Linked DNA regions of Prochlorococcus marinus str. MIT 9313. The protein of the gene in region 1 binds, or shares a complex with, the protein of each later gene. Links are inferred from orthologs where the notes say so. Each region holds a gene or a part of one and is shown on either strand. Other genes may lie near its edges.

What was found.
Region 2: the proteins of mfd (region 1) and uvrA are in contact, whole or in part, in a crystal structure (PDB 4DFC), measured with the Escherichia coli proteins. The link is inferred for Prochlorococcus marinus str. MIT 9313 from one-to-one orthologs.

The regions. Positions count from the first base shown.
Region 1 is NC_005071.1:845,841-850,310, forward strand. What follows is about bases 236-4,391. They hold mfd (transcription-repair coupling factor), read left to right. Parts: upstream 236-609; coding sequence 610-4,191; downstream 4,192-4,391. Other genes in these bases: AKG35_RS04030 (aromatic ring-hydroxylating dioxygenase subunit alpha), read left to right, coding at 236-463; AKG35_RS13615 (hypothetical protein), read left to right, coding at 4,321-4,391. Also shown: more of AKG35_RS04030, read left to right, coding at 1-235; more of AKG35_RS13615, read left to right, coding at 4,392-4,443. UniProt on the Escherichia coli protein: Couples transcription and DNA repair by recognizing RNA polymerase (RNAP) stalled at DNA lesions. Mediates ATP-dependent release of RNAP and its truncated transcript from the DNA, and recruitment of nucleotide excision repair machinery to the damaged site.
Region 2 is NC_005071.1:2,401,959-2,405,784, forward strand. What follows is about bases 82-3,593. They hold uvrA (excinuclease ABC subunit UvrA), read right to left. Parts: upstream 3,243-3,593; coding sequence 282-3,242; downstream 82-281. Other genes in these bases: AKG35_RS12085 (alpha/beta hydrolase family protein), read right to left, coding at 82-282; recN (DNA repair protein RecN), read right to left, coding at 3,288-3,593. In the rest of the region: more of AKG35_RS12085, read right to left, coding at 1-81; more of recN, read right to left, coding at 3,594-3,826. UniProt on the Escherichia coli protein: The UvrABC repair system catalyzes the recognition and processing of DNA lesions. UvrA is an ATPase and a DNA-binding protein. A damage recognition complex composed of 2 UvrA and 2 UvrB subunits scans DNA for abnormalities.

The DNA.
Region 1 (4,470 bases):
AAAGTTTCTTAGGAATAAGCTTCTGTGCAAATTACTTCTCTTTAAACAAAGGCAGCAAAAAGTGTTTTATAAAATTTTCTCGGAAGATTATCTCGTCTTACAAACTCAAACGTTTAATGAGCAAATGGGATACTTGAACCAAGGTCAAACCAAACTTTTAGCAGAAGACAAGATGATTAATCTTTTTTGGGATTGGCATCAACACTCACTTGAAAAAGAACACCCATGGGATATACACCCCACAACCGCACATACAAATACAATTCATCAAGATATGTTGATGCTATACCCTCCTGCAAACCCACAGTTATCTCATGATATTAAACGTATAATTGATCGCAAAGTAGCCGTTAGACTATTCTCTATAATACTGATCATACTCGCGTTAATTTTTGCGCCAGACTTAGTTCAACAAATAAAGTCTGGCAATGTTTCAATGCCCATGGTTGGAACTCAAGAATAAAGATCTAATTTCTTAGAGATTTTGATTTTTATTGATATGAGTTCTGTTCAAGAATTAGGCCTTGCCTAACAATTGAACAAAACACTTCACTTGGGCCTCACAAGCTATATTTATAACTTGTCAATTTTGATGATTATTTAGCAACCATGCCTCTGAGCTCATTAGTTCGTCAGCTTCAGAAGTCGACTCTCACTGGTGAGTTGGTGGATAGAAGTAATCGAAACGACCGCTTACTGATGCGGGGAGCCGGGCGAGTCGGGCGCGCATTGATTGCAAGTGCAATAGCTCGTAAGCAGAACCGTCCACTGGTTGTGATCGTACCGACACTAGAAGAGGCCAATCGCTGGTCTTCGCTGCTTGCGATGATGGGTTGGTCGCATAATCATCTCTACCCAACAAGTGAAGGATCACCTTATGAGCCATTTGACCCCACAACAGAAATCGTATGGGGGCAATTGCAGGTTCTAAGTGAACTTCTTGGAGAATCATCCAGAAGTTGGGATCGAGCCATTGTGGCCACAGAAAGAGCTTTGCAGCCACATCTACCTCCTGTTGATGCACTCGCATCACAGTGTGAAATACTCTGTCGTGGAGAGCATATAGACCTGGAAAGCTTAGCCAATACTCTTAGCAAACTTGGATATGATCGAGTTACAACCGTTGATCAGGAAGCTACCTGGAGTCGTCGTGGTGACATCGTTGATATTTTTCCAGTAAGCAGTGAATTACCAGTTCGCCTCGAGTTATTCGGTGATGAACTTGACAAATTAAAAGAATTCGACCCAATCAGTCAACGTTCCCTGGATGAAGTTAATGAGCTTTGCCTAACCCCATCAGGGTTTAGTCCATTAATTGCTCATCAACTACGAGAGTCCATGCCCGATGGGCTTGACCGTCTTGTTAGTGAGAAGACTTTAGATCAACTATTAGAAGGTTCTACACCAGATGGTATAAGAAGGTTAATGGGTATTGCATGGAACAAACCTGCCTCGCTACTTGACTACATTCCTGCCAACTCCTTTATCGCAATAGATGAGAAGCGTCATGGCTCTGCACATGGAAAACTATGGCTTGAACATGCAGAAGAACATCACATTGATGTGGGTCAATCAATGGGATTGTCGACTGATGAACAAAAAAAGTATTGGCCTCCATTGCTTCATCGCAGCATCAAAGAAAGCTATGCAACCACAGATCGCTTTGCTGGCATTGATCTTGCCGAACTCCATGAAGACGATGGTTATGCAAATAGTTTTGATCTTGCCAGTCGGCCAATTCCAGCCAACCCAAACCAGTTCGGCAGGTTAGGAGAGCAAATCAAAAATTATCAAAAAGAACATCATCCCGTTTGGCTTTTATCAGCACAACCAAGCCGTGCTGTGGCTCTTCTTGAGGAGCATGACTGCATCACACGCTTCGTCCCAAACGCTAAAGATCACCCAGCCATTGAACGTTTGCTCGAGCAAAACACCCCAGTAGCTTTAAAGACAACTGGTTCTGTGGATTTAGAGGGGCTGATCTTGCCAGCCTGGCGTGTTGTTTTGATGACTGACCGTGAATTTTTTGGTCAAAAAACCCTTGGCTCTACCGGTTATGTTCGACGACGACGACGGGCGGCGAGTCGTACGGTTGACCCCAATAAAATGTGCTCTGGGGATTTCGTCGTGCATCGCAATCACGGCATCGGTCGTTTTCTGAAATTAGAAAAACTAGCCATAAGTGGTGAGGTCCGTGACTATTTGGTTATCGAGTATTTGGATGGAACACTCAGCGTGGCCGCCGATCAGCTCGGCAGCCTTGGTCGGTATCGATCAACAAGTGAATCGCCACCAAAACTTAATCGCATGGGAGGAACAACGTGGCAAAAAGTTAAAGAGCGCACCCGAAAGTTAGTTCGCAAAGTTGCGATGGATCTGGTCAAGCTCTATGCAGAGCGACTCCAGGCCCCTGGATATGCCTTCCCACCAGATGGACCATGGCAGATTGAACTAGAAGAATCCTTTCCCTATGAACCAACACCTGATCAGGTCAAGGCAGTCGTTGATGTAAAACGCGATATGGAAGCAGCACAACCTATGGATCGGCTTGTGTGCGGAGATGTTGGTTTCGGAAAAACGGAAGTAGCAATACGAGCGATCTTCAAAGCAATTACGTCTGGACGCCAGATAGCCATGCTTGCGCCCACAACAGTGCTAGCCCAACAACACTGGAGAACACTTTCAGACCGCTTCGCTCCCTACCCAATCAAGGTCGCTTTACTGAACCGATTCAGAACAAGCTCAGAACGAAAATCAATACTTAATGGCCTCAAAGAAGGGACAATCGATGCAGTTGTCGGTACCCACCAGCTACTCAGTAAAAACACAACATTCCAAAAACTAGGGTTGTTGGTTGTTGATGAGGAACAGCGTTTTGGAGTCAATCAAAAGGAAAAGATCAAAGCTCTTCGTAAGGATGTAGATGTTTTGACCCTTTCAGCCACACCAATTCCGCGAACCTTATACATGAGCCTTTCAGGGGTAAGGGAAATGAGTCTGATCACAACCCCTCCACCATTGCGCCGGCCTATCAAAACCCACCTAGCCGCTTTTGATGAAGAAGCAGTTCGTAGTTCTATCCGCCAGGAACTTGATCGAGGCGGACAGGTGTTCTATGTCGTTCCTCGTGTTGAGGGTATTGAAGATGTAGCTCGTCAACTTCAACAGATGCTGCCCGATTTGAAGTTGTTGGTAGCCCATGGTCAGATGGCAGAAGGCGAACTTGAGAGCTCGATGGTCGCCTTTAATGCAGGGGAGGCCGACTTGATGCTATGCACCACGATCGTTGAAAGTGGCCTCGATATCCCACGTGTGAACACTATTCTCATTGAGGATGCTCATAAATTTGGACTAGCACAGCTCTACCAACTACGTGGACGTGTGGGTAGAAGCGGTGTTCAGGCTCATGCATGGTTGTTCTATCCGGGTGACGCATCCCTCAGTGATACCGCTAGACAACGCCTAAGGGCAATCCAGGAATTTGCACAGCTAGGAAGTGGCTATCAACTAGCGATGCGAGACATGGAAATCCGTGGTGTGGGAAACCTTCTCGGCGTTGAACAAAGCGGCCAAATGGAAACCATTGGTTTCGATCTTTACATGGAAATGTTGCAGGAATCACTTGCTGAAATCCAAGGACAGGGCATTCCATCTGTAGATGACACTCAAATCGATCTGCCGGTAACAGCTTTCGTGCCAGCGGAATGGATTGTTGATGGTGACGAAAAGATCGCTGCCTACCGAGCTGCCGCAAATTGTGCTTCTCATGAATCACTGATTGAGTTGGCAGCTAGCTGGACAGACCGATACGGAGCCATTCCTGGTCCTGTGCAATCACTTCTCCAACTCATGGAGCTCAAACTCTTAGCTCGTCGCTGCGGGATCTCGAGAATTAAGCCAGAAAAGCCAAATATTGCGATGGAAACGCCGATGGAGGAGCCCGCCTTCCGGCTACTTAGGCAAGGTTTACCGCAACACCTGCACGGCCGACTGATTTACCAGACTGGAAGTGGAAATAAAGCCAAGGTGCTGGCACGAGGTCTAAGCGTCTTGCCTATGGAAAAACAGCTTGAACAACTGATGGAGTGGTTGCGTCTCATGGCCACACAGATTCCTTGCGAGGATGGATTAACTGCAATTCAGCAAAAGCAGCAAGCCATAGAGCGAGACGAGGCCGTCATTACCCCCTAAGCCCTTCCAGCGCAACTATATTAAGAAGTCTTTACAAAAGCGCAATTCTTCGTTACATTTGCGGAAATAGCGAAAAGTGCCTTGGGGGAATTCACTGAGATCGGGAACAATCAGGGAATGATGGGATTAATGAGCGGATTGTTGAGTCTCGCCGCCATTGCCATTTTTGCTGTTCTTCAAAGCGAAGCAGAAAACGATGACGACGACTCGAATTCAGGTGGAGATGGTGGCTTAATGCAACCTGTTACTTAGAGATCAAACGGGGCGTAATTATATGCC
Region 2 (3,826 bases), 1.6 Mb from region 1 along the record:
AATCACCTTCTCAATCTGCGCTGGCAGGGGAGCGTTAAAGACCTGATTGAGAAGTCGCACAAAAGCACCATCCGTAGCCCGATCCAACTCCACAAAATCGGGATTGGCATCAATTAGATCGCCTGCGCTCTGAGCAGCGCCAAGCTCAAAATCAATCTGACTTTCCAGTACAGGCAGATCAAACACCAAGCGTTCAAGTGCAGGAGCAGAGCTTGGAAAAAGTCCAAGCCCCGCTCCAAAACTGATTGCAAACAGCCAAAGACGGGAACGAAAAAACATCATCAAGCTGCAACAGACACAGTCTCAGGAGGATGCTTCGCTAACACCTTCTTGAGATAATGGCCCGTATGGCTAGTGGGATGGGATGCAACCTGTTCTGGAGTCCCCGTGACCAGAAGATCGCCACCACAATCTCCTCCTTCAGGGCCAAGATCAATAATCCAATCAGAACAACGAATTACATCCAAGTTGTGTTCTATCACGATAATTGAATTGCCTTTATCAACAAGACGCTGCATAACATCCATCAACTTATGCACGTCGTAAAAACTGAGGCCAGTGGTTGGTTCATCAATCAAATAAAGGGTTTTGCCAGTAGCGCGCTTTGAGAGCTCGGTAGCAAGCTTCACACGTTGAGCTTCACCACCTGAAAGCGTGGGCGCAGGCTGACCTAACTTCACATATCCCAGTCCCACATCAACCAACGTGCGCAATCGATCAGCCGCCTGGGGAATAGCAGAAAAAACCTCTGCAGCCTGCTCAACCGTCATCTGCAAAACATCTGCAATGGTGTGGCCCTTGTAAGTGACCTGTAAGGTCTCCCGATTAAATCGAGCACCTTTGCAGACATCGCACTGAACATAAACATCTGGCAAAAAGTTCATTTCAATCACATTCACCCCTTGACCACGACAAGCCTCACAGCGACCACCTTTCACATTGAAACTAAACTGACCAACTTGATAACCACGAGCCTTTGCCTCAACGGAAGCAGCAAATACCTGACGAATCGGATCAAACGCACCGGTGTAGGTGGCTGGATTAGAGCGCGGTGTACGGCCGATTGGAGACTGGTCAATCACGATCACCTTGTCGATCGCATTGACACCTCGCAACTCGCCCAAGCCTTGAGGGAAAGGCACCTTCAAACCCAAACTGTGATCTAAGGCAGGATGAAGTAACTCATTCACCAAAGTGCTCTTACCACTACCACTGACTCCTGTGACCGCAACAAGGCGCCCTAAAGGAAAATCTACGGTGAGATTTTTAAGATTATTGCGATCACAATCAATCAAACGAAGCCTGCGACTGCTTCCTTCTCTCCTCTGTCTAGGTGTAGGAATAGAGCGGCGGCCACTGAGATATGCACCTGTCAAAGATTCTTCAGCCATCAACAGATGATCCAAAGATCCTTCAACAACAATATGACCCCCATGCACCCCTGCCCCTGGACCAATATCGACAAGATGGTCAGCGGCACGAATGGTGTCCTCATCGTGTTCTACCACCAATAAAGTGTTACCCAGATCCCTTAAACGTCTGAGCGTGGCTAACAGACGATCATTGTCCCGCTGATGCAAACCAATGCTTGGTTCATCAAGCACATAAAGCACACCCGTAAGACCAGCACCGATCTGTGTCGCCAAACGAATCCTCTGAGCCTCACCGCCAGATAAGGTCATCGCGGGTCGATCCAAACTGAGATATTCGAGCCCAACATCAAGAAGAAAGCGAAGACGCATATGAATCTCACGCAAGACCAAATCACCGATCTGGATCTGACGTGAATTGAGCAAAGGCTCAGATCCATTAGCTGCTCCAACGCCCATCAGCTTTTCGATGCGTTCAAGAGTCAGCGCCACGCTGATAGAAGTGAGTTCAGTAATCCGATAAGGACCCACCTTCACCGCCAGGGCTTCGGGTCGGAGCCGCTGACCGCCACAGGCTTCACAAGGAACCAGCTCGAGGTACTTCTCCAACTTCTGGCGCTGGGCTTCTCCGCTGGCATCACGGAGCTGCCGCTCAAGGATTGGAAGAATGCCCTCAAACGGGCGGGTGTACCCCCCTTTGCCCTTGCGATACCGGCTATCGGCCTGAATCAGAATCGGTTCGCGGCTTCCATTGAGCAACACATCCCACTGTTCGTCCGTGAGCTCATTCCATGGGGTCTTGATCTCAAAGCCAAAGGCTTCACCCACTGAATAGAGCAGAGAGAAGTAATAGCTGTTGTCTTTTTCCGCCCAGGGAGCAACAGCGGCGTACACCGGCTGGGATGGATCCGGAATCACCCGGTCCACGGTGAATTTGCGCAGATGGCCAATGCCATGGCAAGCCTCACAGGCGCCATAGGGACTGTTGAAGGAAAACAGCCGTGGCGACAGTTCCTCCATCACAGCGCCGTGCACCGGGCAGGCGAAGTTCTCGGAATAGAGACGCTCCCGCTCAACGCCGTCGGGAAGTTCCTCACCCTTCTTGGGCACCACCTCCACCAACGCCAAACCATCGCCGCGTTTGAGAGCCGTGCGGAGGGAATCGGTCAGCCGTTCCTGGATCCCCTCACGGGCAACAAGACGATCGACCACCACTTCGATGTTGTGGCTGTGGTTCTTGTCCAGCTCAATGTTGTCGGCCAGCTCGCGCACCTCACCGTTGATGCGAACCCGGGCGAAACCCTCTGCTGCCAGGCCACTGATCAGCTTGGTGTGGGTGCCCTTCTTGCCGCGCACCACCGGCGCCAACAACTGATAGCGGGTCCCCTCCGGCAAAAGAAGGATCTGATCGACCATCTCGTCGATGCTCTGCGGCTTAATCGAGCGGCCACATTTGGGGCAGTGGGGTTCGCCAGCGCGACCGAACAACAAACGAAGGTAATCCTGAATCTCCGTGACGGTGCCCACCGTCGACCGCGGGTTGTGACTGGTGGATTTCTGGTCGATCGAGATCGCCGGCGAGAGACCCTCGATCGCATCGACATCGGGCTTGTCCACCTGCCCCAAGAACTGCCTGGCATAGGCCGACAGACTTTCGACATAGCGGCGTTGTCCCTCCGCAAAGATCGTGTCGAAGGCCAGCGAACTCTTGCCGCTGCCACTGACTCCGGTGAACACCACCAGCTTGTTGCGGGGGATGGTGACGTCGACGTTATTGAGGTTGTGCTGCCTGGCACCCCTCACGCGAATCACGTCGTCCTGAGTCGCCAGCGAGCCAGCTGAATCAGCGATCTTGGCAGCAGCTCGCGCCATCAGGACCCGTTGGAAAGCTCAAGAGCTTAGGAAGAACCGAAGCCTTCAAGCTGTGCGCTGGTCCAGCAGGCTCGCTGCATAGGCATCAGCCTGATTACCACCAGCGAGGTCAGCTAGCTCCTGGCGGCGTTCCTGAGTGTCCCGCAGTCGGGACACTCGCGAATGGGTCACGCCGTCCTCCACATGCTTACTTACCCGGAAATGGTGATCGGCCACGGCCGCCACGAGCGGCTGGTGGGTGACGCAAAACACCTGGCGTTGACGCGCCAGGGTCTGAAGAAGATCCGCCATCGCTCCACTAACGCGTCCACTGACGCCGGCATCAATCTCGTCAAACAACAGCGTGCTAGACCCATCCACCGCGGCAAGAGTGGTCTTAAGCGCCAGCAGAAAACGGGACATCTCACCACCGGACGCCACCTCCGTCAACGGTGCCATCGGTTGGCCAGGATTGGCGGAAAACAGGAATTGCACAGCATCCGCACCATGGTCAGCGGGATCACAGGGAGTGAGATCCACCTTGAAACGCATGTTGGCAAGGCCCATAGGGGGCAACAGCTCAAGCAACGACGCCTCCAGAGCCT